Regions from separate parts of the Nocardioides sp. NPDC057767 genome, predicted to be linked through region 2. Evidence: riboswitches for the same ligand, from Rfam matches in the RefSeq annotation. Region 2 holds a riboswitch; each other region holds the start of a gene.
What was found. A riboswitch is a leader RNA that binds a small molecule or an ion and turns the genes downstream of it on or off. The one in region 2 is predicted to bind cobalamin.
Positions count from the first base shown of each region.

Region 1: it holds a riboswitch for cobalamin, as region 2 does, so the genes downstream of both, ACFVDI_RS12840 (ABC transporter substrate-binding protein) here and ACFVDI_RS03475 (VWA domain-containing protein) in region 2, are expected to answer to the same signal.
Region 3: it holds a riboswitch for cobalamin, as region 2 does, so the genes downstream of both, ACFVDI_RS24800 (prenyltransferase/squalene oxidase repeat-containing protein) here and ACFVDI_RS03475 (VWA domain-containing protein) in region 2, are expected to answer to the same signal.

Region 1 is NZ_JBHVKJ010000021.1:23,088-33,009, forward strand. Features, by position in the region: gene ACFVDI_RS12810 (class E sortase) at 1-599, opposite strand, end outside; gene ACFVDI_RS12815 (amino acid permease) at 645-2,162, opposite strand; gene ACFVDI_RS12820 (hypothetical protein) at 2,159-2,383, opposite strand; gene ACFVDI_RS12825 (family 16 glycosylhydrolase) at 2,541-3,404, shown strand; gene ACFVDI_RS12830 (ABC transporter ATP-binding protein) at 3,401-4,168, opposite strand; gene ACFVDI_RS12835 (FecCD family ABC transporter permease) at 4,165-5,184, opposite strand; gene ACFVDI_RS12840 (ABC transporter substrate-binding protein) at 5,184-6,227, opposite strand; cobalamin riboswitch at 6,281-6,468, opposite strand; gene ACFVDI_RS12845 (NAD(P)H-dependent oxidoreductase) at 6,497-7,195, opposite strand; gene ACFVDI_RS12850 (sugar ABC transporter ATP-binding protein) at 7,374-8,900, shown strand; gene ACFVDI_RS12855 (ABC transporter permease) at 8,897-9,922, shown strand, end outside.
Region 2 is NZ_JBHVKJ010000004.1:36,997-46,918, forward strand. Features, by position in the region: gene ACFVDI_RS03450 (precorrin-8X methylmutase) at 113-781, shown strand; gene cobJ (precorrin-3B C(17)-methyltransferase) at 778-2,373, shown strand; gene cobM (precorrin-4 C(11)-methyltransferase) at 2,370-3,122, shown strand; gene bluB (5,6-dimethylbenzimidazole synthase) at 3,122-3,736, shown strand; gene cbiE (precorrin-6y C5,15-methyltransferase (decarboxylating) subunit CbiE) at 4,432-5,631, opposite strand; cobalamin riboswitch at 5,648-5,790, shown strand; gene ACFVDI_RS03475 (VWA domain-containing protein) at 5,815-7,890, shown strand; gene cobO (cob(I)yrinic acid a,c-diamide adenosyltransferase) at 7,890-8,504, shown strand; gene ACFVDI_RS03485 (cobyrinate a,c-diamide synthase) at 8,498-9,922, shown strand, end outside.
Region 3 is NZ_JBHVKJ010000065.1:17,932-27,853, forward strand. Features, by position in the region: gene ACFVDI_RS24760 (glycoside hydrolase family 65 protein) at 1-785, shown strand, start outside; gene ACFVDI_RS24765 (DMT family transporter) at 816-1,700, shown strand; gene ACFVDI_RS24770 (hypothetical protein) at 1,846-2,103, shown strand; gene ACFVDI_RS24775 (alpha/beta fold hydrolase) at 2,100-3,023, shown strand; gene ACFVDI_RS24780 (ECF transporter S component) at 3,191-3,985, opposite strand; gene ACFVDI_RS24785 (ABC transporter ATP-binding protein) at 3,982-5,550, opposite strand; gene ACFVDI_RS24790 (CbiQ family ECF transporter T component) at 5,547-6,659, opposite strand; gene ACFVDI_RS24795 (hypothetical protein) at 6,739-7,356, opposite strand; gene ACFVDI_RS24800 (prenyltransferase/squalene oxidase repeat-containing protein) at 7,350-8,423, opposite strand; cobalamin riboswitch at 8,489-8,621, opposite strand; gene ACFVDI_RS24805 (glycoside hydrolase family 19 protein) at 8,690-9,355, shown strand; gene ACFVDI_RS24810 (NYN domain-containing protein) at 9,371-9,922, opposite strand, start outside.

The DNA of each region.
Region 1 (9,922 bases), on a different contig from region 2:
GTGGTGAGGGTGATCAGGCGCTGCCCTTCCACCTGCTCGGGTTCCACGCCGCCTCGCTCCGGGTTGTCGGGAAGCGGGTCGGTGACCCAGATCGACGTGAACGGGACGATCAGGTCCTCGCCGCCGCTGATGAGGGCATAGACGTACGTCTTCTCCCTGGTCAGCACGCGGATCTCATCCCCTGGCCGGAGCGCTGGAAGGTCGCGCAGGGGTTCGCCGTGGGTGACCCGGTGGCCGGCGAGCGCGAAGTTGCCGACCTCTCCGGGATCGGCGGTGCCGGAGAAGTGGCCGAAGCCGGCGCCGAGGGCCCGGTCCGAGGTGCCTTCGAGGACCGGGATCCGGTAGCCGTCGCCGAAACGGGGGATCTCTATCAGGGCCTCGGCCGACCCGAACTCGGTGCTCACCTCGGTTCGGCCCGAGTCCCATGCCTGCTCGATCGTCGAGGATGCCTCCCGCTGGCGCTCCTTGCTGACGATCGTGGTGCCGTGGAGCTCCCAGGCGACGTAGCCGAGGACGAGCAGTCCGGCGACGACCATGACGATGCCGGCCACGAAGACGGACCGGCGACCCCGGTGCTGGGCCCGGGACTCAGCGGACATCGGCGCACCGCCACCGTGACCCTCGGCGAGGGCCCGGTCGCCTGATCAGTTGCTCGGTCCCTCGTCGTCGTGCGGCCCGCCGGTCACCTCGTCGACGATCGGGCGCTCGGCCCGGATCGGGATCGCGCCGGTGTAGCCCTCGCGCTCGAGAGCGATCTGCCGGACACGGTCACGGACGAGGCGCCAGCCGATGATCAGCGCCGGGATGATGATGGCGAGCGTCGCGACCGTCCAGGTGCCGATCGGGTAGTCGAAGCCCATCAGGACCAGCACGACCGCGAGGAACACCAGCGTCGCGTAGCCGGTCCACGGCGACCCCCACAGCCGGAAGTCGGGCCGGAACATCAGGCCCTTCTTCCACCGCCGGTAGAGCTGGATCTGGCAGATCACGATCGTCGCCCAGGACGCGATGATGCCGAGCGCCGACATGTTCAGCACGATCTCGAACGCCTGCCCGGGGACGACCGCGTTGAGGCCGACGCCGAAGAGCGTGATGCTGCCGGTGAGCAGGATCCCGCCGAACGGCACCCCGTTCCTCGACATCCGGGCGGTGAAGGCCGGCGCGCTCCCGCTCATCGCCATCGAGCGCAGGATCCGGCCGGTCGAGTAGAGGCCGGCGTTGAGCGAGGACAGCGCCGCGGTCAGCACCACGAGGTTCATGATCGTGCCGGAGTTCGCGATCCCGAGCTGGTCGAAGAACGTCACGAACGGGCTCTCGTCGGCCCGGTAGGTCGTGTAGGGCAGCAGCAGCGCCAGCAGCACGAGCGAGCCGACGTAGAAGACCGCGATCCGGGCGATCACCGAGTTGATCGCGCGGGGCATGACCTTCGCGGGCTCCGCGGTCTCGCCGGCGGCGGTGCCGACGAGCTCGACCGCGGCGTACGCGAAGACGACGCCGGACACGACGATGACCAGCGGGAGCGCGCCGACCGGGAACAGGCCGCCGTTGTCGAGGACCATGCCGATGCCGGTCTCCTGGCCGTTCAGCTCCTCGCGGCCGGCGAGCACGATCATCCCGAGCACCAGGAAGCCCAGCAGCGCGACCACCTTGATCAGCGCCGCCCAGAACTCCAGCTCGCCGAAGAGCTTGACGGAGATCAGGTTCATCGAGAGCACGACGGCGAGTGCGACGAGCGCGATCACCCATTGCGGGACGACCTCGAAGGTGCCCCAGAAGTGCATGTACGTCGCGATCGCCGTGACGTCGACGATCGAGGTCATCGCCCAGTTGAGGAAGTACATCCAGCCGGCGGCGAATGCGGCCGGCTCACCCAGGAACTCACGCGCGTAGGAGACGAACGACCCCGACGACGGCCGGTGCAGCACGAGCTCTCCGAGCGCGCGCAGGATGAGGAAGACGAAGACGCCGCACAAGGCGTAGACGAGGAACAGGCCCGGTCCGGCCTCCCGAAGGCGGCCGCCCGCGCCCAGGAACAGGCCGGTGCCGATCGCGCCGCCGATCGCGATCATCTGGAGCTGCCGTGGGCTGAGGCTCTTGTGGTAGCCCTCGTCCTCGTCCGTCAGGCCGGTCCGGTCGACGGTCTGGTCGTCGGTGTCGGTCATCGGCTCTCTCCGGGTCCGGAGCGGGGCGGCTCGGGCACGTCCTTGAACAGCAGCCACCCACCGACCACGGCGATGACCGCTGCGGCCGCGTAGCCGATCAGCGACCACCAGCCCAGATGCAGGTACGCCGTCACCCCGACGATCGCCAACGCGAGGAACACCATCACCATGCCGATGATCGGCGTCCGTGGCCTGTACGGATCCCGAGCCAATGCGATCACCTCACCCGCAGGGCCCCCGATGGCCCCGCTCCGGTGACCCATTAGAGCGCATCGAGCGCCTACTGGCGGTGACCGGACGTGGCCCGGCGTTTCCGTTCCCGAGGAGGGCCAATAACTGTAAGGTCGCTTTACAGTTAACCCCATGAAGGAGCGTTCGATGCGTAGCTCGAGGATCCGCACCATCCGCACCACATTGACCATGACCGCAGCTCTGGCACTCGTCCTGGTCGCCCCGCTGGCCGCGCCGGCCGCAGTGCCCAGCCCGGAGGCCGGGCCATCCCGAGCCGGAGAGGTGGAGGCCGCCGCCCTGACCTGGTCCGACGAGTTCGACGGGCCCGCCGGCAGCGCGCCCAACCCCGCCAACTGGAACCACGAGACCGGCGGCGGTGGCTGGGGCAACAACGAGCTGCAGACCTACACCGACTCCCGCGACAACTCCGCGCTCGACGGCAACGGCAACCTGGTCATCACCGCCCGGCAGAGCGGGGGCGGCTACACCTCGGCCCGCCTCACCACCAAGGGCAAGGTCCAGCCTAAGTTCGGACGGCTCGAGGCGCGCATCCAGATCCCGCGCGGGCAGGGCATCTGGCCGGCGTTCTGGATGCTGGGCGGCCAGTTCCCGAGCACGCCGTGGCCCAACGCCGGCGAGATCGACATCATGGAGAACGTCGGCTACGAACCCCACCTCGTGCACGGCACGCTGCACGGCCCGGGCTACTCCGGCGGCAACGGCATCACCGGGCAGTACATGCACCCGCAGGGCTGGTCCTTCGCCGACACGTTCCACACCTTCGCGATCGACTGGCGGCCCGGCTCGATCACCTGGTCCGTCGACGGCGTCGCCTACCAGACCTTCACCACCGCCAACACCGGCGCCAATCCCTGGGTCTTCGACCAGCCGTTCTTCTTCATCCTCAACGTCGCGGTCGGCGGCAACTGGCCCGGCAACCCCGACGGCACGACCCAGTTCCCGCAGCGCATGGTCGTGGACTACGTACGCGTCTACGACTCGCAGCTCTAGGCGGTGACCGGGCCGAGGAAGCGGATGACGACGCCCTCGTCGTGGTGCACCCGGGCGCGAACTCCGTAGACCTCGGCGATGAGGGACTCGGTCAGCACCTCGGCGGGCGGGCCGCCGGCCACGACGCGACCCTCGGCGAGCACGAAGACCTGGTCGCAGTAGGCGGCGGCGAGGTTGAGGTCGTGCAGGGCGACGAGGCAGGTCGTGGGCATCCGGCGGACCAGCGCGAGCAGCGCCAGCTGATGACGTACGTCGAGGTGGTTCGTCGGCTCGTCCAGGAGCAGGATCTCCGGTTCCTGGGCGAGCGCCCGCGCGATCTGCGTACGCTGCCGCTCACCGCCCGACAGGGTCGAGAAGCGCTGCTCGAGGCGGTCGGCGATCCCGGCGTGGGCGGCCGCCTCCTCGATGACGGCGCGGTCCCGGGCACTGTCGGGCGCCCAGGCCGGGCGGTGCGGGATCCGGCCGAGGGCGACGACGTCGCGTACGCGGAGGTCCTGACTGGTCGTCGGTTCCTGCTCGACGACCGCGAGCCGGCGCGCCAGGCGGCGCCGGGACATCCCGGCGAGCGGGCTGCCGTCGAGGAGGACGCCGCCCGAGTCCGGCGGCCGGAGGCCGGCCAGGATCCGGATCAGGGAGGACTTCCCGGACCCGTTGGGTCCGAGCAGCCCGATGGTGGAGCCGTCCTCGACCTGGAGGGACACGTCGTCGACGACGAGTCGGCCGCGAGGGGCCCAGTGGACGCGTTCGGCCTCCAGCGCGATCATCGCCGGGCCCTCATCAGCACCAGGGCGAAGGCCGGCACCCCGACCAGCGCGGTCGCCACTCCGACGGGGAGCTCCTCGGGATCGATCACGGTCCGGGCGGCGGTGTCGACCCAGATCAGGAAGATCGCGCCGAGCAGCGCGGTGGCCGGGAGCAGCAGCCGGTGCCCGACCCCGACCAGCGCGCGGGCCAGGTGGGGGAGGACCAGCCCGACGAAGCCGATCGCCCCGGACGTGGCGACGATGACGGCGGTCATCAGCGCCGTCAGCACGAGGAGCACCGCCCGGATCCGCGCGACATCGACCCCGAGCGAGGCCGCCGCGTCGTTGCCGAACGCGAACGCGTCCAGCCATCCGGCGCCGAGGATGCAGCAGAGCAGCCCGCCGAGCACGATCACGCCGCACACGAGTACGTCGGTCCAGCTCGCCGAGGAGAGCGACCCGAGCAGCCAGAACAGCACCCCGCGCGTCTGCTCGGCGTCGGCCGCGGTGAACACGATGAATGAGGTGAGCGCCGAGCAGAGCTGGGTCGCGGCGATCCCGGCGAGGATGAGCCGGTCGGTGGTGCCGCCGGCGAGCGAGGCGAGCAGCAGCACGAGGGCGAACGACGCGAGCGCACCGGCGAACGCCCCGGTGGAGAGCCCGATCGCACCCGACCCGACGCCGAGGACGACGATCGAGACCGCGCCGGTCGAGGCGCCCGAGGAGATGCCGAGCACGAACGGGTCGGCGAGCGGGTTGCGCAGCAGCGACTGCAGGATGACCCCGCAGATGGCCAGGCCCGCACCGCAGATCCCCGCGAGCAACGTACGCGGCAGCCGCAGGTCCCACACGATGCTCTGCTGGAGCAGGGTCAGGCCGGAGGACCCGAGCCCGGCCCGGTCGGCGACGACGCCGTAGACGTCGGTGATGCTGAGGTCGGAGGGGCCGACGGTGATGGCGCCCGCCACCGAGGCGACCACCACCAGGGGAGCCAGCGCCAGCAGAATGCCGGCGCGGGGGACGCGGCGCGCCGACATCAGCGGAGGCCGAGGGCGGCCAGCTGGTCGGCGACGTTCTCGACCGCGTAGACGGTGCGGATCGAGGGATTGAGCTCGGCGCCGGAGACCGTCACGAAGCGGTCGTTGCGGACCGCGTCCATCCGGGCGGTGACCGGGTTGCTCTTCAGGTAGTCGATCTTGGCGCGAGCGGTCTCGGCGGTCTGGCTCTTGCGGGTCAGGTCGCCGAGGACGATGACGTCGGGGTTGCGCTCGGCGACGGTCTCCCAGTTGATCTGCGGCCACTCGTCGGTGGTGTCGTCGAAGACGTTCTCCACGCCGAGGGTGCGGCCGATGATGCCGGGACCGCCGCAGCAGCCGGCCAGGTAGGGCGACTCGGAGTTGGCGAACCAGTACATCGCGCTCACCTCACCGGAGGGCGCCTTCGTCCGGGCGGCCTCCAGTCGCTGCGACAGGTCGGCGACCAGGCTCTCGCCGCGTTCGGGGACGCCGAAGATCCGTGCCAGGTCGGTGATCTCCTGGAAGATCGTCTCGATCTCGAGGGGGTCGACACGGGTGCCGTCGTCGTCGCCCTCGTTGTCCTTGACGCACTCGGCGGGCGAGAGGTAGGAGCCGACACCCAGCTTCTCCAGGTCCTCCGGCGTGGTCACCCCGCCCTCGCCCAGGGTGCTGATGAAGGAGGCGGTGACGAAGTCGGGCTCGGCCTCCAGGACGCGCTCGTAGGAGGGCCAGTTGTCGGCGAGCCGCGGCACGCGTTCGTTGTCCTCGGCGAGCGAGTCGAGCACCGGGTCGGTCCACACCGCGGTGCCGGCCATCCGGTCGGCGAGGCCGAGCGAGAGCAGGATCTCGGTCGAGCTCTGGTTGAGCGAGACCGCCCGCTCGGGCGGCGCCTCGAGGGTGATCTCGCGACCGCAGTTGGTCAGCGTGAGCGGGAAGCCGGCGGTGCTGGCGGTGGCAGCCTTCTTCGCGTCGGCGGGCCGGTCGGCACCGCAGCCGGTCAGGGTGGCGCCGAGCGCCAGCACGGCGCTCGCGGTGATCGTTCGGATGGTGCGAGACAGGTGCACGTCGGTCCTCGAGCGGGTCGCGGGCTGGTGCGCGTCGCCCGTGCTGACCGGCAGCGGTCTGCTGCAGGGCCAGCAGGTCTTCGGACTCGGGATCGACCGGCGCGAGACGCCTTCCCAGACCCGAGGGCCCAGTGGCACAGTGTCCCGTCCGTCACCCACACCGCTGCGCGTCAGTCCCGGGCTCTCACCGGGTTCCCGTGCCGGGACTGCGTCCCGAGCGGCTGGCCCGAAGACCGTAGCAGGAGTGCCCGCCCGCCGCCGTGACGCCCTCAGCCCTCGCGATGGGCGCTGAGCCCGTCCTGCCCAGGTGCGACCGAGTCGTGGAGCTTGATCGTGTGGTCGTACTGCTCCTCGACCATCGGCCGGTAGGCGATCCGCGGCTCCGTCATCACACCCTCGAGACGTACGCTCAGGTCGGCCTCGATCCGTGCCATGACCTCGGCGTCGACGACGTCGGCGTCGGTGATCAGGTGCGGGCGCAGCGGGTCCATCCCGGTGTACCAGAACGTGCCGTGCAGCAGCGGCCACAGGACGTCCTCGATGTGGCCGCTGATCCCACGCGGGCCCAGGGTCGCGGCCCGGTCGCCGGCCGTGACGATGGTCAGGGCGCGCTTGCCGGCCAGGCCGCCCTTGCCGTACTTGAGCGGCTTGCCGGTCTCCGGGTCCGGTACGTCGAAGGCGAATCCCGACTCGAAGACCCGATCGATCCAGCCCTTGAGGATGGCCGGCACCGAATACCACCACAGCGGGAACTGCATGACCAGCAGATCTGCCTCCCGCAGGCGGTCCTGGTGGCGGCGTACGTCGGCCTCGCCCCGTTCCACCAGAAGTGGATTGAAACCTTCTCGATAGAGGTCGATCTCGTCGACGGTCCAGCCGGCCGCGACGAGAGCGTTGCGGCCCGCCTCCTGCAGCCGTCCGTTGAGTGACGAGGCGTGCGGATGTGCCCATACCCAGAGTGCGTGCATGGGTCTCTGAACGCGGTCTGACGCGGCAGGATTCCCGCGCGGATGTGGGTTGGCGTGGTGCCGGTCTGACGGCAAAGTCCGAACCTCGCTCAAATTAGCGGCCGAAGAGTGTTGACGTATGTGATTGCCATCACTAGCGTAAACCAGGCTTGAAACCTTTCAATTCGAGGAGCTGCCCATGCCGGACACACCCGCCGCACTGGAGCTGCGGGACGTGGCCAAGTCGTTCGGCCCCGTACGCGCCCTCCGGTCTGGAAGCCTCCGGGTCGAGGCCGGATCCATCCACGCGCTCGTGGGGGAGAACGGGGCCGGGAAGTCGACCCTGGTCAAGATCGTCGCCGGGCTCTACCGCCGCGACGCCGGCGACTACCTGCTCTCCGGGGAGCAGGTCGACTTCCGCAACACCGCCGAGGCCAAGCAGGCCGGCGTCGCGGTCATCTACCAGGAGCCGACCCTCTTTCCCGACCTCTCGGTCACCGAGAACATCTTCATGGGGCGCCAGCCGACCAACCGCTGGGGCAGGATCGACCGCGCCGCGATGCGCACCGAGGTCGTCGAGCTCTTCGCCCGGCTCGGTGTGCCGATCGAGCCCGAGCGCCCGACCGAGGGCCTCTCGATCGCCGACCAGCAGCTGATCGAGATCGCCAAGGCGCTCTCGCTCGATGCCAAGGTCCTGATCATGGACGAGCCGACCGCGGCGCTGTCGGGCAACGAGGTCGAGCGGCTGATGACCGTGGCGCGCACGCTGCGCGACCAGGGCTGCGCCGTCGTGTTCATCTCGCACCGCTTCGACGAGGTGTTCGCGCTGTGCGACACGATCACGGTGATGCGCGACGGCGCCTACATCTCCACCGACCCGATCTCCGCGGTCACCGAGGACGAGATCGTCCAGCGACTGGTCGGGCGGGAGGTCTCCGACCTCTACCCGAAGCTCGAGGCCACCGTCGGCAAGCCCCTGCTCGAGGTCAGGGGCCTCACCCGCACCGGCCTGTTCCAGGACATCAGCCTCACCGTCCGCGAAGGTGAGATCGTCGGCCTGGCCGGCCTCGTCGGCGCCGGGCGCAGCGAGGTCGCCCAGGCGATCTTCGGCGTCGACCCCTACGAGAGCGGCGAGGTCACCCTCGACGGGCAGCCGGTCCCGCCGGGTGACCCGCGGCGGGCGATAGAGATGGGGCTGGCCTTCGTGCCCGAGGACCGCCGCCAGCACGGCCTCGTCCTGGACGCGCCGATCTCGCGCAACATCACCCTCCCGACGAGCGGCCGGCTCGCCCGCACCGGGCTGATCAGCACCGGCATCGAGAACCGCTCGGCCGCCGACTGGGCCGCCCGGCTCGAGGTCAAGGCCGCGACCCTCGACACCCTGGCCGGCACCCTCTCGGGCGGCAACCAGCAGAAGGTGGTCCTGGCCAAGTGGCTCTCCACCCAGCCGAAGGTGCTGATCATCGACGAGCCGACCCGAGGCATCGACGTCGGCACCAAGTCCGAGGTGCACCGGCTGCTCTCCACGCTCGCGCAGGAGGGTCTCGGGATCCTGATGATCTCCTCCGAGCTCCCCGAGGTGCTCGGGATGGCCGACCGCGTGATCGTCCTCAGCGAGGGTCACCAGACGGCCGAGCTGAGCCGCGAGGAGGCGACCCCCGAGGCCGTCATGCGCGCGGCCACGGCCCACCACTCCACCACCCTGAACGTCAGCGAGGCATCATGACCACCACGCTCGACGCGCCTGCCCCGGCCGCGCCGCAGCCACGCCACCGAGCAGCCCACCGGCTGACCTGGCTCCTGAAGCAGCGCGAGACCGGCATCGCCGTCGCGTTCGTCCTGCTGCTCGTGGTGACCACGGCGGTGAACCCCAACTTCCTGTTCAGCACCGACGGCTGGCGCGACCTCACCCTGACCCCGGCGATCCTCGTCTGCCTGGCGATCGGCCAGGCGATGGTGATCGTCACCCGCAACGTCGACCTCAGCGTCGGCTCGACCCTCGGGCTGACGGCCTACCTCGCCGGCCGTCTCTTCCTCGACACCGGCCTCCCGGTGATCCTCGTCGTGCTGATCGCGGTCGCCGCGGGTGCCGTGCTCGGTCTGGTCAACGGGGTGCTGGTCGCCTTCGCCAAGGTGCCGGCCCTGGTCATCACCCTCGGCACCCTCTACGTCTACCGCGGGATCATGCTCGAGTGGGCCGGCAGCGACCGGATCAACGCCTCCGACATCCCGCCCGGGCTGCTCGACTTCGGCACCGGATCGTTCCTGTTCATCCCCAACCTGGCGTGGATCTCGTTCGCCCTGCTGGCCGTGGCCATCTACCTGATGCGCTCGACCCGCGTCGGCCGCGAGTTCTACGCGATCGGCTCCGACCCCGACGCCGCGACGCTCTACGGGCTGCGCGACAAGCGCCGGATCCTGCAGGCGTTCGCCACCTCGGGTGCGCTCGCGGGTCTCGCCGGGATCCTGTACGTCTCCCGCTACGGCACCATCAGCTCGGGTGTCGGCCAGGGCATCGAGCTCGAGGCCGTCGGCGCCGCCGTCGTCGGTGGCGTCGCCATCTTCGGCGGCAGCGGCACCGTGCTCGGGGCGGCTCTGGGGGCGTACCTCCTCACCACCATCAACCGGGCGCTCCCGGTCCTGGGCATCCCCGACTTCTGGCAGCAGGCCGTCGTCGGAGCGCTGATCATCGGCGCGATCGTCCTGGACCGCTACTTCGCCCGCCGTCAGCACGACAAGCTCCTCGCG
Region 2 (9,922 bases):
GCCCGGGGGCGAGCACGTCGCCGCCGCGGACGAGGCTCTGGACCGGGCCGCCGTCGAGGCGCTGGTCGAGCGGGCGCCGGCGGTCGTGGTGACACCGTGGCGCGGCGTACTCGTGCCTGCGCCGCAGAAGCGTCCGACCCGGCGCTACGACTACATCGACCAGGGACCGGCGATCTACGTCGACTCCTTCGCGACCATCCGGCGCGAGGCCGACCTCTCCGCGGTGCCCGCCGACGCCGAACGGCTCGCCGTCCGGATGATCCACGGCAGCGGACAGGTCGATCTCGCCGCCGACCTGGTCATCCACCCCGGCCTGGTGAAGGCCGCGCGTGGCGCGCTCGAGGCCGGGGCGCCGATCCTGTGCGATGCCACGATGGTCGCGACCGGGGTCACCCGCAGCCGGCTGCCGCGCGACAACGAGGTGCTCTGCATGCTCGGTGACGACCGTGTCCCGGCGCTGGCCCGTGCCTGGAGCACGACCCGCACCGCGGCCGCGCTGTCGCTGTGGGAGCCCTATCTGGAGGGCTCCGTCGTCGCCATCGGCAACGCCCCCACGGCGCTCTTCCACCTGCTCGAGATGATCCTCGACGGTGGCCCGCGGCCGGCCGCGATCGTCGGCTGCCCGGTCGGTTTCATCGGCGCCGCCGAGTCCAAGGAGGCGCTCGCCTCCTTCGCCGACGACCACGGGATCGACATCCCCTTCGTCACCGTGCGCGGCCGCCGGGGCGGCTCGGCGATGACCTCGTCCGCACTCAACGCACTCGCCCAGGAGCAGGAATGAGCACCCCGATCCGCGGGCGATTCACCGTCGTCGGCATCGGCCCGGGCGACCCCGAGCTGATCACCCTCAAGGCCGCCCGGCTGATCGGCGCGGCACCGGTGATCGCCTACCACGCCGGGGTGCGCAAGCAGTCCCACGCCCGCCGGATCGCCTCCTCGCTGATCCCTTCGGGGGCGATCGAGGAGGAGCTGCGCTACCCGGTCACCACCGGGACCACCTCGCACCCGGGCGGCTACGTCGGGGCGATGGCGGAGTTCTACGAGTCCTGCGCGGTCCGGCTCTCGGCCCATCTCGACGCCGGCCGCGACGTGGTCCTGCTCGCCGAGGGCGACCCGCTCTTCTACGGCTCCTCGATGTATCTCCACGACCGGTTCAAGGAGGTCTACGAGACCTCCGTCGTGCCCGGCGTTCCCGCCTTCGCGGCCGCCACCGCGGCCGTCTCGACGCCGCTGGTGCGCCAGGCCGACGTCCTCACGGTGCTGCCGGGCACGCTGCCTGAGCCCGAGCTCGCCCGGCGTCTGGCCGACACCGAGGCCGCGATCATCATGAAGCTCGGCCGGACCTTCCCGGCGGTTCGCTCCGCGCTGGAGGCTGCCGGGCGGCTCGAGGGTGCTTGGTACGTCGAGCGTGCTTCGCAGCCCGAGGAGCGCTGGCTTCCGGTCGCTGATGTCGACCCGTCCTCGGTTCCCTACTTCTCGCTCATCGTGGTTCCCGGCGACTCTCAGCCCTCCGCTGGTCGAGCCGGAGTCGTGAGGGACGAACGACTCCGTGTCGAGACCAACACGGTCGAATCGAGCGCCTCAGGGGACTGTGTCGGTCTCGACACGCCTCCGCCTAGCGGCTCCGGCGGCTCGACCAGCGATGGGGAGGTGCTCGTCGTCGGGCTGGGGCCGGGGCCGGACGAGTGGCTGACGCCCGAGGTGTCGGCTGCGCTGGCCGAGGTGGGCCACGTCGTCGGCTATGCGCCCTACGTCAACCGGGTGCCGCAGCGTGCTGGGCTGCAGCGGCACGCCTCGGGCAACACGGTCGAGGTCGACCGGGCCCGGCACGCGCTGGAGCTGGCGCTCGCGGGGGAGCGGGTCGCCGTCGTCTCCGGCGGTGACGCCGGTGTCTTCGGGATGGCCTCTGCCGTGTTCGAGGCGGCTTCGGATCCGGCCTATGCCGGCGTACGTGTCCGGGTCCTGCCCGGCGTCAGCGCGGTCCAGGCGGTGGCCGCCCGGGCGGGCGCTCCGGTCGGTGCAGACTTCGCGGTGATGTCGCTCTCGGACCGGCTCAAGCCGTGGTCGGTCATCGAGGAGCGGATGCGCGCGGTCGCCGCGGCCGACCTGGTGCTGGCGATCTACAACCCGGCCTCGCGCTCGCGCACCGACCAGATCGGGCTGGCGCGCGACGTACTCCTCGAGCAGCGCAAGCCCGACACCGTCGTCATCGTCGGACGAGACGTCGGGCGGGCCGAGGAGTCGCTGACGGTGACCACGCTCGGTGAGCTGGATCCCGCATCGATCGACATGAAGTGTCTGGTCATCGTGGGGGCGAGCTCGACCCGGGTGACCGCGGCAGGACAGGTCTGGACGCCGAGGTATGTCCGATGACCGATCCGATGACCGTCCACTTCGTCGGTGCCGGGCCCGGCGCGGCGGACCTGCTGACCGTGCGCGCGACGAGGCTGCTCGAGGCCGCCGACGTGGTGCTCTATCCCGGCACCTATCTGGATCCCGAGGTCCTGGCCCACTGCAGTCCGTCGGCCTCGCTCGTCGACACCCAGAAGCTCGATCTGGACCAGATCGTCGGTGCGATCATCACCGCTCACCGGGGCGGTAAGCAGGTCGTACGCCTCGTGTCGGGTGACCCGTCGGTCTACTCGGCCGTGGCCGAGCAGACCCGGCGGCTCGACGCCGCCGAGGTGCCGTGGGACGTGACCCCTGGCGTACCGGCCTACGCTGCCGCCGCTGCGCTGGTCGGACGCGAGCTCACCGTGCCGCTGGTGGCCCAGTCGGTGGTCCTCACCCGCACCCAGGCCCGGTCGACGGCCATGCCGGAGGGGGAGTCGCTGGCTGCGTACGCCGCCACCGGCGCCACCCTGGTGCTCCACCTGGCGATCCGGCGCACCCGCGAGCTGATGGCCGAGCTGTTGCCCTTCTACGGCCCGGAGTGTCCGGTCGTGGTCGTCTACCGCGCCAGCCAGCCCGAGGAGAAGGTGCTGCGGGGGACCGTGTCGACGATCGCCGACGCGGTCGAGGACGCCGGCCTGCGCCAGGCCGCCGTCATCCTGGCCGGGCCCGCGCTGGCCCGCGCCGGCGGTGAGTCGTTCCTCTACGACGCTGCCAGGGTGCGTGCCTGATGGACCTCTACGACGCCATCAACCGTCGTCGGGACACCCGTGCCGAGTTCACCGGCGAGCCGGTGGCTCCGGATGTCCTGGAGCGGGTCCTGTCCGCCGCCCACGCCGCCCCGAGCGTCGGGATGTCGCAGCCGTGGGACTTCGTGCTCGTACGCGACGCCGACCGCCTCGAGCGCTTCCACTCCCACGTCGCGACCGAGCGTGAGACCTTCGCCGCCACCCTGTCCGGCGAGCGGGCCGAGACCTTCTCCCGGATCAAGATCGAGGGCATCCGCGAGTCCGGGCTGGGGGTCGTGGTCGGCTACGACCCGAGCCGTGGCGGCCCCAACGTCCTCGGCCGCCACGCCATCGCCGACGCCGGCCTCTACTCGGTCGTCTGCGCCATCCAGAACCTCTGGCTCGCCGCCACCGCCGAGGGCCTCGGCGTCGGCTGGGTCAGCTTCTACCGCGAGGAGTTCCTGCGCGACCTGGTCGGGATGCCCGAGGGCGTACGTCCTGTCGCCTGGCTCTGCGTCGGTCACGTCGAGGATCTCCCCGATGTCCCCGACCTGGAGCGCTTCGGCTGGCGCCACCGCTCACCGCTCTCGACGGTGCTCCACGACGAGACTTTCTAGGGTGCGGGCCAGGGCCTGGTGGCGACCGGTCGAGTAGAGGCGCTTCCGGTCGCGCTCCTCCTCCAGTTGGTCCCAGAAGTACATGCTGCGCGGGTCGGCGCGTGACGGAGTGGAGTTGAGGGCACCCCACAGTGTCCAGGTCGCTCCGTTCTCGATCGGCAGCCAGGTGTCCTCGAACTCCGAGAACCAGTCGCCGGGAGGACCGAGTGTGAGTCTGCCCGGTGGGAGGCCGGGAGACGTGGACGCATCTGGTGGTAGGCGAGCGAGGGAAGGTACCAACCCGTCGCGACGTCTGCGCGCTGCTCCTCCCAGGTGGCGTCGAGGTCGAAGGGTCTGGTGCGGCCGATCCGCGCGATGAACGGCTGATGCCGGTCGAGGGCCTCGTCGGTGCTGCGTGGCCGGGCGAGGAGACGCTCGATCGCGTCGGCTTCGTACCGGTACGCCGAGCCGACTCGCGTGCGCGGGCCGGCGAGCCCTGACTGCAGGATGCGCAGCGCCTGGTTGCGGCCAAGGAGATGGACTCTCGCCAGGCGCTCACATGCTTGCTGCGTGGTGATCAGCATGTGACGACGCTAGGCCGGGACCATCGGGGCGTCCATCGCATACCAGTCAGGTGTAAACCGGTCGTGCAGCGGCAGCGATAGTGCACGGTGGCAGCACCTTGTTCACCAGGGCCGCGAGGGCCGGGCGGGGGATCAGGATCTGTTGGCCGTGTAGGCCCATTGCGTGACGGTGCGCGCAGGCGCCCAGCCGGTGAAGGAACCGATCGGGGCGGTGGTCTCGACGGCGATGCGGGTGAGTTCGCCGCCGCGATCTTCGTAGAGCCCTGCGAGGAGCTGCTCGGTCTCCAGGGTGACGCCGTGGACGACGAGACGACCGCCGGGGCGGAGGGCGGCGAGGCAGGCGTCGAGGACGCCGGGGCGGGTCGCGCCGCCGCCGATGAAGATCGCGTCGGGCGCCGGGAGATCGCGCAACGCATCCGGGGCACGACCTTCGACGACGGTCAGGCTCGGTACGCCGAGACGGGCGGCGTTACGAGCGATCCGGGCTGCCCGCTCGGAGTTGCCCTCGATGGCCGTCGTGGTGCAGGAAGGGTGCGCCCGCATCCACTCGATTCCGACCGATCCGGCACCGGCGCCGACGTCCCACAGGTGTTCGCCGGGGGTCGGTGCCAGGCGGGCCAGGGCGGAGGCGCGCAGGTCGCGCTTGGTCAGCTGGCCGTCGTTCTCGAAGGCGTCGTCGGGTAGACCGGCCGCCCAGCCGAACAGCGGCGCCCCGACGCACTCGATCGCCACGATGTTGAGCCGTGGCGACTCGCCCGCCCAGGTCGAGGCCGTGCCCGTCCGCGAGCTCTCGGTCTCCGCCCCCAGCTCGCCCAGCACGGTCATCACGGACCCACCGAGACCGGCCGTGACCAGGAGGTTCGCGATCGAGGCCGGGGTCGATCCGTCTGAGGAGAGCGCCAGGATCCGGCGGCCGGGGGCGAGCTCGCGGCCGACCAGCGACACGTCGCGGCCGACCACGCTGACGACCGCGCACGACTCGGCCGGCCAGCCCATCCGGGCGCGGGCGAGGGAGACGGAGGAGACGGCCGGCTCGATGCGTACGTTCTCCCGACCGAGGAGCGAGATCAGGGTCGTCCCGATGCCGGAGACCAGCGGATCGCCGGAGGCCAGCGCGACGACGGGAGCGTCCGCCGGGAGCGACTCGAGCAGCGCAGGAAGGCCATCGCGAAGCGGCGAGGGCCAGGGCTCGCGCCGCTGGCCGGGGAGGTCAGGGACGACGTCGAGATGACGCTTGCCGCCGAGGAGGGTCGCGGCCTCCCGGATCAGCTGCTGGTGACGTACGGGGATCTCGTCCCAACCTCCGGCACCGATGCCCACCACGACGATCATGAGGCCAGACGCTACAGTGAGCGCACAGGCGCGAGGTGCCCCGACTGGGGAGAATCTGGGAAGCCGGTGAGAATCCGGCACAGGCCCGCTGCGGTGAATCGAGCTCCGACCACGGGGACTCGACAAGTCCGAAGACCGGCCTCGCGTCCAACCAACCAACGCGATAGGGAGCGGGAGCCTCTCATGCCGGTGCACTACCCATTTTCTGCCGTCCTCGGCTGCCAGGCCGACTCGGCCACAGGGCTCGACGACATGGGCCTCGCGCTCGTGCTCACCACGATCTCCCCGGAGATCGGCGGGGTCTTGGTCCGTGGCGAGAAGGGGACCGCGAAGTCGACGGCCGTACGCGGCCTGGCGGCCGTGCTGCCCTCGATCTCGGTCTACGCCGGGGACCGGTTCTCGATCGACCCCGCCGACCCGTCCGCGGAGTCGCCCGACGGACCGTTCGGGTCCGCCGCCGTCGTGGAGAGCCGGCCGGTGCGGCTGGTCGAGCTTCCGGTGGGCGCCACCGAGGACCGGGTCGTCGGCTCGCTCCACCTGGAGAGCGCGCTGTCGCGCGGCGCGGTCGAGTTCGAGCCAGGACTGCTCGCCCGGGCCCACCGCGGCCTGCTGTACGTGGACGAGGTCAACCTGCTCCACGACCACCTGGTCGACCTCCTGCTGGACGCGGCCGCGATGGGCCGGGTCTCGGTCGAGCGCGACGGGGTCTCGGTCGAGCACGCCGCCCGATTCGTACTGATCGGCACCATGAACCCCGAGGAGGGCGAGCTGCGCCCGCAGCTGCTGGACCGCTTCGGGCTCACCGTCGAGGTCGCCGCGCCCCGGGACCCCGCGCTGCGCGCCGAGGTCGTCCGCCGCCGGATGGCCTTCGACCTGGACGCTCCCGCGTTCGTCGAGCGCTATGTCGCCGCCGAGCGCGACCTGACCGCCCGGATCTCGGCCGCCCGCGCGCTGGTCGGCAAGGTCCGGCTCACCGCGCCCGGGCTGCTCAAGATCGCCGAGGTCTGCGCGGCCTTCGAGGTCGACGGGCTCCGCGCCGACATCGTCACCGCCCGCACCGCCGTCGCCCACGCCGCCTGGGCCGGACGCTCCGAGGTCACCCGCGCCGACATCCGCCGCGCCGCACTGCTCGCGCTGCCGCACCGCCGCCGTCGCAACCCCTTCGACGCTCCCGGCCTCGACGAGGACCTCCTCGACCGCATCCTCGGCGACGAGGAGCTGCCACCCGAGCCGCCCCCGGAGGTCGAGCCTGTCGAGACCTCCCACGAGGAGACATCGACCACCGACGACGGGGTCGCGGAACCCCAGTCGGTCGAGCCCGGCGAGCGCCAGCGAGACGGTGCCGAGACCAACACAGCCGATTCCGCGGACGACCGACCCGACGCGCCGCCCACGCCCTCCGCTCCCGCCCCCGAGTCCGTCACCGCTGCCGCCCCTGCCTACCGCCCCCGCCTCCTGACCGTCACCGGACTGGGCACCGGCCGCACCGGAGGCCGGAGCAAGGCGATCGGCAGCAGCGGCCGCCGGATCGGCGCGAACACCAGCGTCCGCGGCTCGCTCCATCTCGTCGAGACGCTCAAGGCCGCCGCGGGCAAGCAGGCAGCCCGCCCGCGTACGTCCGCGAAGGTCGAGCTGCGGGTCGAGGACCTCCGCACCGCGGTCCGCGAGGGACGCGAGGCCAACCTGGTGCTCTTCTGCGTGGACGCGTCCGGGTCGATGGCCGCGCGCAAGCGGATGGCGCAGGTGAAGGCCGCGGTCCTCTCGCTGCTCCTCGACGCCTACCGGCGCCGCGACAAGGTCGGGATGATCACCTTCCGCGGCGAAGGCGCCGAGCTCGTGCTGCCGCCGACCGGGTCGGTCGACCTCGCGGCAGCCCGTCTGGACGAGGTGCCCGCCGGAGGACGTACGCCGCTGGCCGAAGGCCTCCTCGAGGCCGCCCGGGTGCTGCAGCGCGAGCATCTGCGCGACCCCGATCTGCGGCCGCTGCTGGTGGTCGTCACGGACGGCCGCGCGAACTCCAAGGCCCACGGCAAGGAGGCGGTGCGGCGCTCGCAGCAGGCCGCCGCGTACGTCGCCGGCCTGGGCGTCACCACCGTCGTCATCGACTCCGAGAGCGGGCCGATGCGGCTCGGGCTGGCTCGCCGGCTGGCCGAGCACCTCGGCGCCGAGCACGTCCCGGTCGCCGAGGTGAGCGCCGAGGCGCTGACGTCGGCCGTCCACGGGTTCACCGGATCCACCATGGGAAGGGGCGCTGCCTGATGCCGAAGGGACAGCCGCTGAACGTACCCGACGACGGGCTCACCACCCGCCAGCGCCGCAACCGGCCGCTGGTGATGGTCCACACCGGGCCCGGCAAGGGGAAGTCGACCGCCGCCTTCGGGCTCGCGCTGCGCGGCTGGAACCAGGGCTGGCGGATCGGGGTCTTCCAGTTCGTGAAGTCGGCCAAGTGGCGCATCGGCGAGCAGACGGTCTTGGAGCGGCTCGGACAGCTGCACGAGGAGACCGGCGAGGGTGGACCGGTCGACTGGCACAAGATGGGCTCCGGATGGTCGTGGTCGCGCAAGCGGGGCGAGGCCGAGGACCACGCCGCGGCCGCCGCCGAGGGCTGGGCCGAGATCAAGCGGTGCCTGGCCGAGGAGCGCTACGACCTGCTCGTCCTCGACGAGTTCACCTACCCGATCAAGTGGGGCTGGGTCTCTGCCGAGGAGGTGGCGTCGGTGCTCTCCGAGCGCCCCGGGCGCCAGCACGTCGTGATCACCGGCCGCGACGCCGATCCTGCCGTGCTCGAGGTCGCCGACCTGGTCACCGAGATGACCAAGGTCAAGCACCCCATGGACGCCGGCCAGAAGGGCCAGAAGGGCATCGAATGGTGACCCTGCCCCGGCTGGTGGTCGCGGCTCCCTCGACGGGTTCGGGGAAGACGACGATCGCGACCGGGCTGATGGCGGCGCTGCGCGCTTCCGGTCACGAGGTCAGTGGGCACAAGGTCGGCCCGGACTACATCGACCCGGGCTACCACGCGCTCGCCACCGGCCGCCCGGGCCGCAACCTCGATCCTCACCTGGTTGGAGTCGAGCGGGTGGTGCCGCTGCTGCTCCACGGTGCCGCCGGGGCCGACGTCGCGGTGATCGAGGGCGTCATGGGCCTCTACGACGGCCGCCTCGGCACCGATGGCTTCGCCTCGACAGCGCACGTCGCCGCGCTGACCTCCTCGCCGGTCGTCCTGGTACTCGACGTCGCCCGGATGTCCCGTTCCGCTGCCGCGATCGCGGCGGGCATGGCCGCCTTCGACCCGTCCGTACGCATCGGGGGAGTCGTCCTCAACCGCTGCTCTCCCGGGCGCAACGCCGACGAGATCCGGCGAGCGCTCGACCAGGTCGGCCTGCCGGTGCTCGGCATGCTCCCGCGGGACGAGACGCTCGCGACCCCGTCACGTCACCTCGGCCTCGTCCCCGTCGCCGAGCGGGACGAGTCGGTCGCGCTGATCGAGCGGCTGGGGGAGCAGGTCGCCGCCCACCTCGACCTCTCCGCCCTGCTCGACGTCGCTCGCTCGGCCCCCGACCTGGACGCCGAGCCGTGGGATCCGGCCATGGCGCTGGAGATCGACGCCTCGCCGGCCGGGGAGCGTCCGGTCGTCGCGGTCGCGGGCGGCAGGGCGTTCACCTTCCGCTACCCCGAGACCGAGGAGCTCCTGGAGGCCGCAGGCTGCGACGTACGCCCCTTCGACCCGCTCACCGATCCCACCCTCCCCGAGGGGACGAAGGGGATCTACCTCGGCGGCGGTTTCCCGGAGATGTACGCCGCCGAGCTCGCCGCGAACGCGAGCCTGCTCCGCGACCTGAAGGCCGCCGTTCAGGCCGGGATCCCGACCGTCGCCGAGTGTGCAGGTCTCCTCTACCTGGCCGAGTCCCTCGATGGCGTACCGATGGCCGGCGCCATCCCCGCGCACGCCGCGATGAGCGAGCGCCTCACCCTGCGCTACCCGGTCGCGGTCGCGGCTTCCGACTCCCTCCTCACCCGAGCCGGCGAGCAGGTCACCGGCCACGAGTTCCACCGCACCACCACCTCGCCCGCCGCTGGTACTCAGGCCGCATGGTCGATCGAATCCGCACGGCCACCGGCCGAGAAGTCACTTGCGTCGGCCGAGACGTCAGTTGTGGCGAGCGAGAAGTCACTTGCGTCGGCCGAGCCGTCAGTTCTGGGCGACGAAAGTCGAGTTTCGCGTCCCACAGCTACAGATTCGGCCCCCAAAAGTGCCAACTCGGCCGACGCAGCTGACGGTTCGGCCGGC
Region 3 (9,922 bases), on a different contig from region 2:
TGATCTACCGGTTCCAGGTGCTCAAGCAGACCGACGTGGTGCTCGCCCTCTTCCAGCAGGGCAACCGGTTCACCCCTGAGGAGAAGCGGGCCGACTTCGAGTACTACGACCCGATCACCACCGGCGACTCGACGCTGTCGGCGGTCGTGCAGTCGATCGTGGCGGCGGAGGTCGGCTACCAGGACGACGCGCTGCGCTACTTCTACGACGCGCTCTACGTCGACCTGCACAACATGCACGGCAACACCGTCGACGGCATGCACATCGCCTCCACGGGCGGCGTGTGGGGCGGGCTCGCGTTCGGCTTCGGCGGGATGCGCGACTACGACGGCAAGCTCTCCTTCGACCCGCGGCTGCCGGCCGAGTGGGGCTCGCTGATCTTCCGGGTCCAGTGGCACTCGACCCGGATGCAGGTCGCGGTGACCACCGACCAGATCGTCTTCACCGTCGTGGACACCCCGGGCGAGGAGTTCGACATCCCGGTCAGCGTCCGCGGGGAGGAGTTCGTGGTCTCGAAGGGATCACCGGTCGTCGTGCCGCTCGCCGACCAGGGGCCGCGGATCGGCAAGCACCTCGACGAGGAGGTGCACGGCGGCGTACGGCCCGACGGGTCGCGGATCATCGCCACCGTGCCGACGCCGATCCCGCCGGAGATCTACGAGCAGGACCACATCGAGCACCCGATGGTCCCGCACGACCCCCCGCGCGGCTCCGAGCGGCTCGCCGAAGCCGCCAACAAGGCCGCCAACCTGTCCAACATCTCGCAGACGGACTCGGCTCAGTAGCCGGTCTTCACATGACCCTAGACTGACCGGGTGGTGCACGCTTCCTCTCTCCGGGCGAGGCTTGCCCACCCGGTCGTTCTGGTTCTGATCGGGATCGCGTCGGTGCAGGTCGGTGCGACGTTCGCGAAGTCGCTCTTCGACGAGGTCACCCCGACGGCCATGGTGTGGCTGCGGCTGTCGCTCTCCGCGCTGATCCTGCTGGCGATCACCCGTCCGCGGGTCCGCGGCCTGTCGCGGCGCGACTGGCTGGTCGTGGTCGCCTTCGGGGCCTCGCTCGGGCTGATGAACTGGGCGATCTACCAGTCCTTCGCCCGGCTCCCGATCGGGATCGCGGTCACCATCGAGTTCATCGGCCCGCTCACGATCGCGCTGGTCACCTCGCGGCGGGCACGTGACCTGGTCTGGGTGGCGCTGGCGGCGGCCGGGGTCGTGCTGCTCGGTCTCGAACCCGGGCGGATCTCGATCGTGGGCGTGCTGTTCGCGCTGCTCGCGGGTGCCTGCTGGGCTGCGTACATCGTGCTGTCGAAGGCGACCGGCGCGCGCTGGGAGGGGCTCGACGGTCTCGCCCTGGCCTCCACCGTCGCGGCGGTGGCGCTGACGCCTGCGGCGATGGCGTACGCCGACGGGCTGGGGTCTCCGCACGTGTGGCTGATCGGGCTGATGGTGGGCCTGATGTCCTCGGTGATCCCCTACTCCCTCGATCTCGTCGCCCTGCGCTCGATCAAGCCGGGGCTCTACGCGATCCTGATGTCGCTGGAGCCGGCGGCCGGTGCGCTGGCCGCGATCCTGGTCCTCCACGAGGGGCTGTCCGTGCTGCAGTGGCTGGCCATCGCCTGCGTCGTGGTCGCCTCCGCCGGAGCGACGCGCACCGGCAAGCCCGACCATCACGTGCCGGTGGAGTCGACGCCGGCGTGACGTACGTGGCTCGTCGCACGATGTAGTGGGGCGTTTCACACAAGCGACATCGGTTCGTCACCGACTTCGAATGTTCAGGTCACTACAGTTTGGTGACAACTCCCCCTCCCTCCGTCCGGTCCCGCCTGTCTCTGGAGTTGCTCCGTTGTCGACCATCACCGCCCCAGCGCACACCACCGCCGTCGCCCAGATGGCCGCACTCTTCGCCGCACGCACCGCGGGCCGAATGGTGGGCCCGTTCCTTCGACCGATCCAGCTGCTGCTCGCCTGGCCGGTGGCCTCTCAGCTCGTCGCCCGGCACAACGCCAAGGCCGCGGAGGAGGCGCTCCTGCTGCGGCGTGCGGAGCGTGAAGACGTCCAGCACTATCTCCAGCTGCTCGCATCGGAGAGAATGACTGCATGAGAATCCCACGGGCGATGGCCGAGTCGACGGTCACGTTCCGTGACGTGCTCTCCGACGACGGCACCCTGATCCGGGCCTGGACCAACGACCCCGAGGGCGTGATCGACGGACCGACGGTGCTGCTGTGCAACGGTCTCGGCACCAGCCCGTGGAACTGGCCGGCGCTGCTGCACACCTCCTGCGGCGTACGCGTCGTGTCCTGGCAGCACCGCGGCACCTCCGGCTCGGCGCGGCCGAAGGATCTGGAGCAGACGACATCGAGGCACTTCGCCGAGGACGCGCTCTCGGTGATGGACGCCTTCGCGCTCGCGCGGCCGGTGGTGATGGGCTGGTCGATCGGCGTCAACACCGCGTTCGAGCTGGCCGCGGACCACCCCGAGCGGGTCTCCGGCATCTTCGGCGTCGCCGGGGTGCCCGGGGACACCTTCAAGTCGATGCTGGGCCCGCTGCCGCTGCCCGCACCGGCGGCCGCGATCGTGACCCGCACCGCCGCGAAGGTGCTGCGCCGCACCGGCTCCCTGATCACTCCCGTGGCCACCCGGCTCGACCTCGGACCGCGGGCGATCGAGGTGTTCTCGAAGGCCGGCCTGATCGGCAAGGTCCCCGACCCCGAGCTCGCCGCGGCCGCGTTGGCCGAGTTCCTGACCACTCCGGTCGAGTGGTACTTCCACCTCGCCCTGCGCACCTCCCAGCGCCGCTCGGTATCGCCGCGCCGGATCAAGGTGCCGGTCGTGCTGGTCGCGGGCACCCGGGATCTCGTCGCCGGCGCGCGCCACATGTCCCGGGTCGCCGCCGGGCTGAAGAACGGCACCTTCGTCGAGCTCGACGGCACCCACTTCGTGCAGATGGAGCAGCCCGACCGCGTCCACCAGCTGCTGCTCGGCTTCCTCGCTCGCGTCGCCGAGCACCAGCGGGTCTGACCCGCGCCGAGGCGTCACTCCGGTCGGCCGAGGCGTCAGTTTGTGCGGCTGCGGCGAGCTGTAACACGTCGTTCGTAGGACTACTCGCCCTATCGGAACGACCGGATAGTCCTACGAACGACGTGTTACACGTGCGGTGCCGGCCAGATCTCGGCCGACGGGAGCGACTACTCGACCGACCGGGGTGACGCCTCGGCGGGGGTGATCATGGCTCGGCGAGCGGCTCGACGGAGGGTGGCGAGCACGGCGGGGCCGAGGAGAGCGATCGCCACGGCGGTGGTGACGGCTCGCACGGTGTCCCAGCTGCTGGTCGAGGTGACCAGGGTGTAGCGCAGGAAGGTCGCCAGGTTCTCGGCGAGCGCGGCACCGGGCTCGTAGGAGAGGTTGCCGCTCGTGCCGGGGACCGTGACCCCGGTCAGCAACGGCCAGCCCTGCAGGTTGAGGAGGAGTCCGTAGGCGTAGGAGGCGAGGATCCCGTACGCCGCCAGCAGCCCGATCTCGCGACGACCGCTCGCGCGTGGCAGGAGTCCGGCTCCCATCGCGACCCAGGCCGCGCCGAGCATCTGATAGGGCAGCCACGGCCCGACGCCGGCGGTGACCAGCGCGGCGACGAACAGGCTCGTGCAGCCGAGCACGAAGCCGAAGGCGGGCCCGAAGACCCGGCCTCCGAGGATGAGCATGAAGAAGACCAGCTCGACCCCGCCGGTGCCGGCGGAGACGGCGCGCAGGACGGCCTCGATCGCACTGAGCACACCGAGGATCGCGATCATCCGGGTGTCGATCCCGCCCACCGCGAGCTCGCTGAGCAGCACGACCAGCATCAGCGGCAGCAGTGCGAGGAAGATGAACGGCGGCTGCACCCGCTCGTAGCCGTGGAGCAGCAGCGGCCAGGCGAACATCATCAGCCCGGCCACCGAGATGATCGCGAGCAGGAGAGCCGTGCGGGGAGAGAACCTGATCATCCCTCCCCCACCGCCTCGACGATCTCGCGCACGTTCAGCCAGCCCAGGCCGAAGACCTTGCTCACCTGGGGAGCGAAGGCAGGCGACTCGGCGGTGACGCTGCGTACGTCGCCGGCGGAGACCACCTCGCCGTCGGCGAGCACCACGACGTCGTCGGCGGCCTGGGCGACGAACTCGACGTCGTGGGTCGCGACCAGGATCGCCTTGCCCGCGCCGGTGAGGTCGCGAAGGATCTCGGACAGGGCATGCTTCGCGGCGTAGTCGAGGCCGCGGGTGGGCTCGTCGAGGAGCACGACCGGCGGGTCGGCGCTCAGGATCAGTGCCAGTGCCAGGGCGAGGCGCTGACCCTCGGAGAGGTCGCGCGGGTGCTGGTCGTCGGGGATGCCCGGGACGAGGCTGTCCAGGATCTCCCTGGTCCGTGGGCCGCCGGCGTCGCACTCCTCGGCCACGGTCTCCAGGTAGAGCAGGTCCGCCGCGCTCTGCGGCAGCAGGCCCACGAGCGCGCGTCGCGCCTCGGGGTCGAGCGTCTCCGGATCCTTGCCACCGACGTCCACCGAACCGGCCAGGCGCTTCTGGGTGCCCTGCAGCGACCACAGCAGCGTCGACTTGCCCGAGCCGTTTCGTCCCATCAGGGCCGTCACCCGCCCTGCGGGCAGTCGGATCGAGACCTCGTGCAGGACCGGCGTACGCCCTCGGGTGACGGTGAGCGAGCGGGCGCTCAGGGCCACGGCGTCGGTCATCTCGAGATGACCGACGCGGTCGGCAAGCGCCACCCCCCGCGCCCGCCGCCTCGCATCCCGCACCGTGAGCGGCAGCGGCGACCAGCCGAGCTGGCGGCCGAGCTCGACGAGCGGCGGCACGACGGGCGAGTCCTCGAGGATGTCGGCGGGGTCGCCGACAGCGACGGAGCCGTCGCCGACGAGGAGCGCGATCCGGTCGGCGAAGGGTACGACGCGCTCGAGGCGGTGCTCGGCGAGGACCACGGAGGTGCCGAGGTCGTGCACGAGCCGGGTGATGGTGGCGAGCACGTCCTCGGCGGCGGTGGGGTCGAGGGCGGAGGTGGGCTCGTCGAGCACGACCACCCGCGGGTGGGTGGTGAGCACGGAGCCGATCGCGACGCGCTGCTGCTGCCCGCCCGAGAGCGTACGCAGCGACCGCTGCCGCAGCTCGGCGATGCCGAGCAGGTCGAGGGTCTCCTCGACCCGGCGCCGCATGGTCGCCGGCGGGAGCCCGAGCTGCTCCATCCCGTAGGCCAGCTCCTCCTCGACCGTGTCGGTGACGAAGCCGGCCACCGGGTCCTGACCGACGTAGCCGATGATCCCGGCGCGCTCGCGCGGCGGCGTACGGATGATCGAGGCGCCGTCCAGCAGCAGGTCACCCTCCAGCACGCCGCCGGAGAAGCGGGGCACCAGGCCGGCGATGACGCCGAGAAGCGTCGACTTCCCGGAGCCGGTGGGGCCGGAGACGAGCAGCAGCTCGCCCTCCTCGATGGTGAGATCGACGTCCTTGAGCACGTGCTCGGAGGAGTCGGGCGGGGTGAACGTGATCCCTCGCAGCTCGATCATGCGGCTGTCTCCTCCTCGACGAGTGATGCCGGCACCGGCGCGGCGACCGCCGGGACCAGCCCGACGAGCACTCCTGCCATGGCCGTCAGCGTGACCCCGGGCGCGGTGCTCACCCCGGGAAAGGCCACCGGGACCTGCGACCGGGCGACCCACCAGCCCACGACCGCGACCAGCACGCCGCTCAGCGCCACCACGACCTCCGGCCAGCGCCACCGGTCGGGCCGGTAGACGGTCCGCGACACCCGGCGACCGGCCAGCCTCAGCCCGATGGCCGCGGAGCCGACGCCGAGCACCAGCATGGTGGCCGCCAGCCAGCCGGGCGTGGTCCCGTCCAGCACCGCGTAGACGCCGGCGCAGAGACCCACGAGCGAGACCAGCATCAGCCCCGAGGTGACCCGCCTGGTGGCAGCCGGGATCCCGGCCGTACGTCCGTAGCCGCGTGTGTCCATGCCGGCCGCCAGCGCCATCGACCGCTCCAGGGCGTCCTCGAGCACCGGCACCAGGAAGCGGCGCAGCCGCTTGACCCTTCCGGTCGCCCCTGCCCGCAGCCGCTGCGCGGCGCGGACCCGCTGCACCGACTCGGCCAGCTGGGGCAGCACGGTCACCGCCACCACCACGGCGGTGCCGATCTCGTAGAGCGCGGGCGGCAGCGACCGCAACAGTCGCTTCGGGTTGGCCAGTGCGTTGGCCGCACCGACGCAGATCACGATCACACCGAGCCGCATACCGTCGTAGAGGCCCGCGAGCAGCGCCTCGCGGGTGAGCGGCCCGAGCAGCCGGATCCCGAGCACCCAATCGGGAAGCGGGATCTCGGGCAGATCGATGAGCACATGACCCGGCACGGCGCCCAGGAGCACCCTGAAGAGCACCCGGGTCGCGACGATGAACAGGGCGAGGCCGACGTAGAGCCGGAACGCCTTCGCCCACGGTTGCTCACCGCGACGGGCCGCGACCACGACCGAGACCACCCCCACCAAGAGCAGGAGCAGCAGCGGGTTGGTGGTGAAGGAGGCGTACGCAGCCAGCCCGATCGCCCACACCCACCAGGCGACGGGGTGCAGATCACGGGGCAGGCGCGCGATCGCGGCCTCGCGAATCAAGGTGCTCATCGGACCGCCTCCGTAGCGCATGCGCCAGGGTACGGACGCGGTCCGATGAAAGATCCATTGTTCGCTCGCTGACGCTCGCTCATCGCCGACGCCACCAGACGACACCGGCGACGGAGAAGAGGGCGAGGATCCCGGCGGGAGCGACCCAGACGGGCAGCTGCCGGGGCTCGGAGGTCGAGTCAGAGGGTGAGTCCTCCGGAGATGACTCCGGCGACGGGCTTGAGGGCGCCCCCACAGCATCCCCAAGCACCGTCGCCGGAGCGGTAACGACATCGTCGTCTATCCACGTGAACGCAACACCCTGCCCGGAGGTCACGCTGATTTCGGTAACATTTCTGGAGGCATAGCTCCAGGCCCCGGATTCGTCGGTGACCCACAGGGACCAGTAGGCGTCGGCGGGAGGCATCTGGGCACAGCCGGCGGTCTTCGGCCGGCCGTCGACACGGCAGACGACGCTGGGCATCGAGGTCACGTAGGTGAGCGGATGCCCTGCCTTCTCGAAGAGGTCGGCACCGGTGTCGCCCTCCTCGGGCCGGACGCAGGTGACCTCGGGGTCGCCGCCCAGCGCGTTGGGCTCGACGACGACGGTGACGCCGTCACATGCCTCTGCGGCAGAAGCCGAAGCCGGGGTGAGGACGGGTGCGGTGGCCCCGGCGAGGATCGCCAGGGCCACCATCGCGGACCGTAGGCTCAGCACGCGGTCTTCGTGGTCGCGTCCTTGGGCAGGAAGACGAGGGATGGCAGCGCCTGGGCGGCCGCGAGGCGGTACATCCCCTCGGACTCCTTGGTCAGCCCCTTGGTGTTGCCCTCGGCCAGGGCGGCGTCGTCGTAGGCCACCGCCCCGATGTCGTCACCGCAGGTCACGACGTGCTCGGAGACCCAGGTCGCGGCCTTCTCGGCAGCATCGGTCTCACCGGCGCGACCGAACGCCCACCCGGCCAGGCCGGTGGTGTTGGAGTTGGCGATGTTGCCGGTCGCCGCCTTGAACGAACCGTCCTCCGCCTGGGTCTCCTTCAGCCACTCGACGCCAGCCTCGACGGCCTTCTCGGCCTCGGGAGAGGCGACCGAGGACAGCGCGATCAACGCGAACGCGGTGGCGTCGGCATCCGGAGCGGCCTTCGGGTCACCGTCGCAGGTCTGGTCGGCGGCCGCGGGGTCAGCCGTGAACGTGACCCGGAACCAGCCCTCCTCGCACTGCTGCCCGGCCAGGAAATCCGCGGCGGCGGTGGCCTTCTTGCTCTCGGCGTTGCTCAGTGCCCAGACGGCGTACGACTGCCCGATGGTGTTGGAGTAGTCGGCCGCCTCCTTGTTCTCGGGGTCGAGCTTGTCGGCGATGCGGCCGTTCTCACCGACGGTGCCCTCGAGCTGCTTCAGCAGACCGGGGTCGGAGGCGTCGATGTTCTGCTGGAGGACGAGCGCCTTCGCGGTGGCCCCGGCCGAGGTCACGGTGCCGAACCCGGGCGAGGTGTAAGCCGACTTGTTCTCCATCACGGCCGCGGCGATCGTGGCGATCTCCTCGTCGTAGCCACCGACCTCGGCCAGCGCGATCCCGATGTCGGCGCTGAGCCCGAAGTCGTCGGTGCCGTACTGCGCGTTGCGGGCCACACCCTTCGGCGCCTGGGCGACGAGCCAGTCGGCCACGGAGGTCGACACCTTCGCGTCGTAGGTGGGCTTCTCCCCCTCCTCGACGGCCTTCTCGCCGCAGCCGGCGAGCGAGGTGAGGGCGAGGGCGGCGGCGATGCCACCGATGACGGTCTTCTTCATGGTTCCTTCCGCGCTGTTCGTCGGGAAGGCCCAGGGCCGACCCGCTGCTTTCCACGACAGCGTCAGGTCAGTACGCGCCCGTCGGCAGGTGCTCCGGCTCGCCCAGGACCCGATGTCCTGGGCCTACGGTTGCGGGTCAGCGCCGGGATTCGACCGGCTTCCCCCACCACGGCGTGTGTTGATTGAGGCTCTGCTTGATTCGGGGGTCATCTTATGCCGGGTCGTCCCTGCTTGCGGGATCGCCGTCGAGCAGTCACTCTGTCCCCATGCGCCACAGGATTCTCGGCCTTGTCGCAACCTCGATCTCGGCCACCGTGCTCTCCCTCTGCCCAGCCACGACGGCCGTCGCGGCACCGGCTCGAACCTCGGTCACGTACGCCGATCTGGTTGCCATGTTCGGCGACAAGGTCGGTGACAGGAAGACCGTCGAGACCGGGCTGCCGACCCTCAACCGGGCCATGTCCGACGCCCGGATCACGACCTCCTACCGGCAGGCGGCCTACCTGGCCACGCTCGCCAACGAGAGCTCCTTCCACCACGACGCCAAGGGCCCCCACGACAAGCGGAAGTACGCCGGCCGCGGCTACATCCAGCTGACCGGCGAGGCCAACTACACCGACGCCGGCGCCTACTTCGGCATCGACCTTCGCCGCCGCCCCGAGCTGGCCCGGTCCCTGGACCACAGCGCGCCGATCTCGCGGTGGTACTGGACCGTCGCCCGCGATATCAACCCGCTCGCCGACGCCCTCGAGATGGGCAAGGTCAACGCGGCGATCGGCTATCCCGCCAACAAGGAGGAGGACGCCGAGCGCTGCCGCGACTTCAAGGCCGCGCTGAAGCACCTCGACGGCTCGGTTCCCAAGGGGATCGACTGCACCCGCCCGAAGCCGAAGAAGGCAGACGACCAGGACCTCACCGCGGACGCGTCCTAGACCTGCAGACGTACGTCACTTCTTGTTGCGCTTGTCGCTGACCGCGATCGCCGAGGTGCCCTCGTCCTTGAGCTCGAAGAGGTCGATCGCCTTGATGAGCTTGGTCCAGGTGGCGTAGCCGTAGTTGCGCGGGTCCTCGGAGGACTGGTTGCGGATGCGGGAGACGACCGTGCCGACCAGGGCCCAGCCGTCGTCGTCGGCGGCCGCGGCGATGGAGTTGCGCAGCAGCTGGATCAACCGGGCGTTGCGCTTCAGGACCTGTCCCGTGGTCGCCGAGGAGGACTGCTTGCGGGCGGGGGTGGCGCCGGCCTCGGAGTCGGTGTCGGTCTCCTCCTCGGAGCCGCCGAGCTTCTCGACCACGGTGAACCGGGTGCAGGCGCTCTTGAACGGGGCCGGCGTCTTCTCCCGGCCGTAGCCGTAGACGGCGCGCCCCTTCTCGCGCAGGTAGTGCACCAGCGGGGTGAAGTCGGAGTCGGAGGAGACCAGCGCGAACGCGTCCGGGATCGCCGCGTGCAGCAGCTCGACGGCGTCGATGGCGAGCGCCATGTCGGAGGCGTTCTTGTGGGC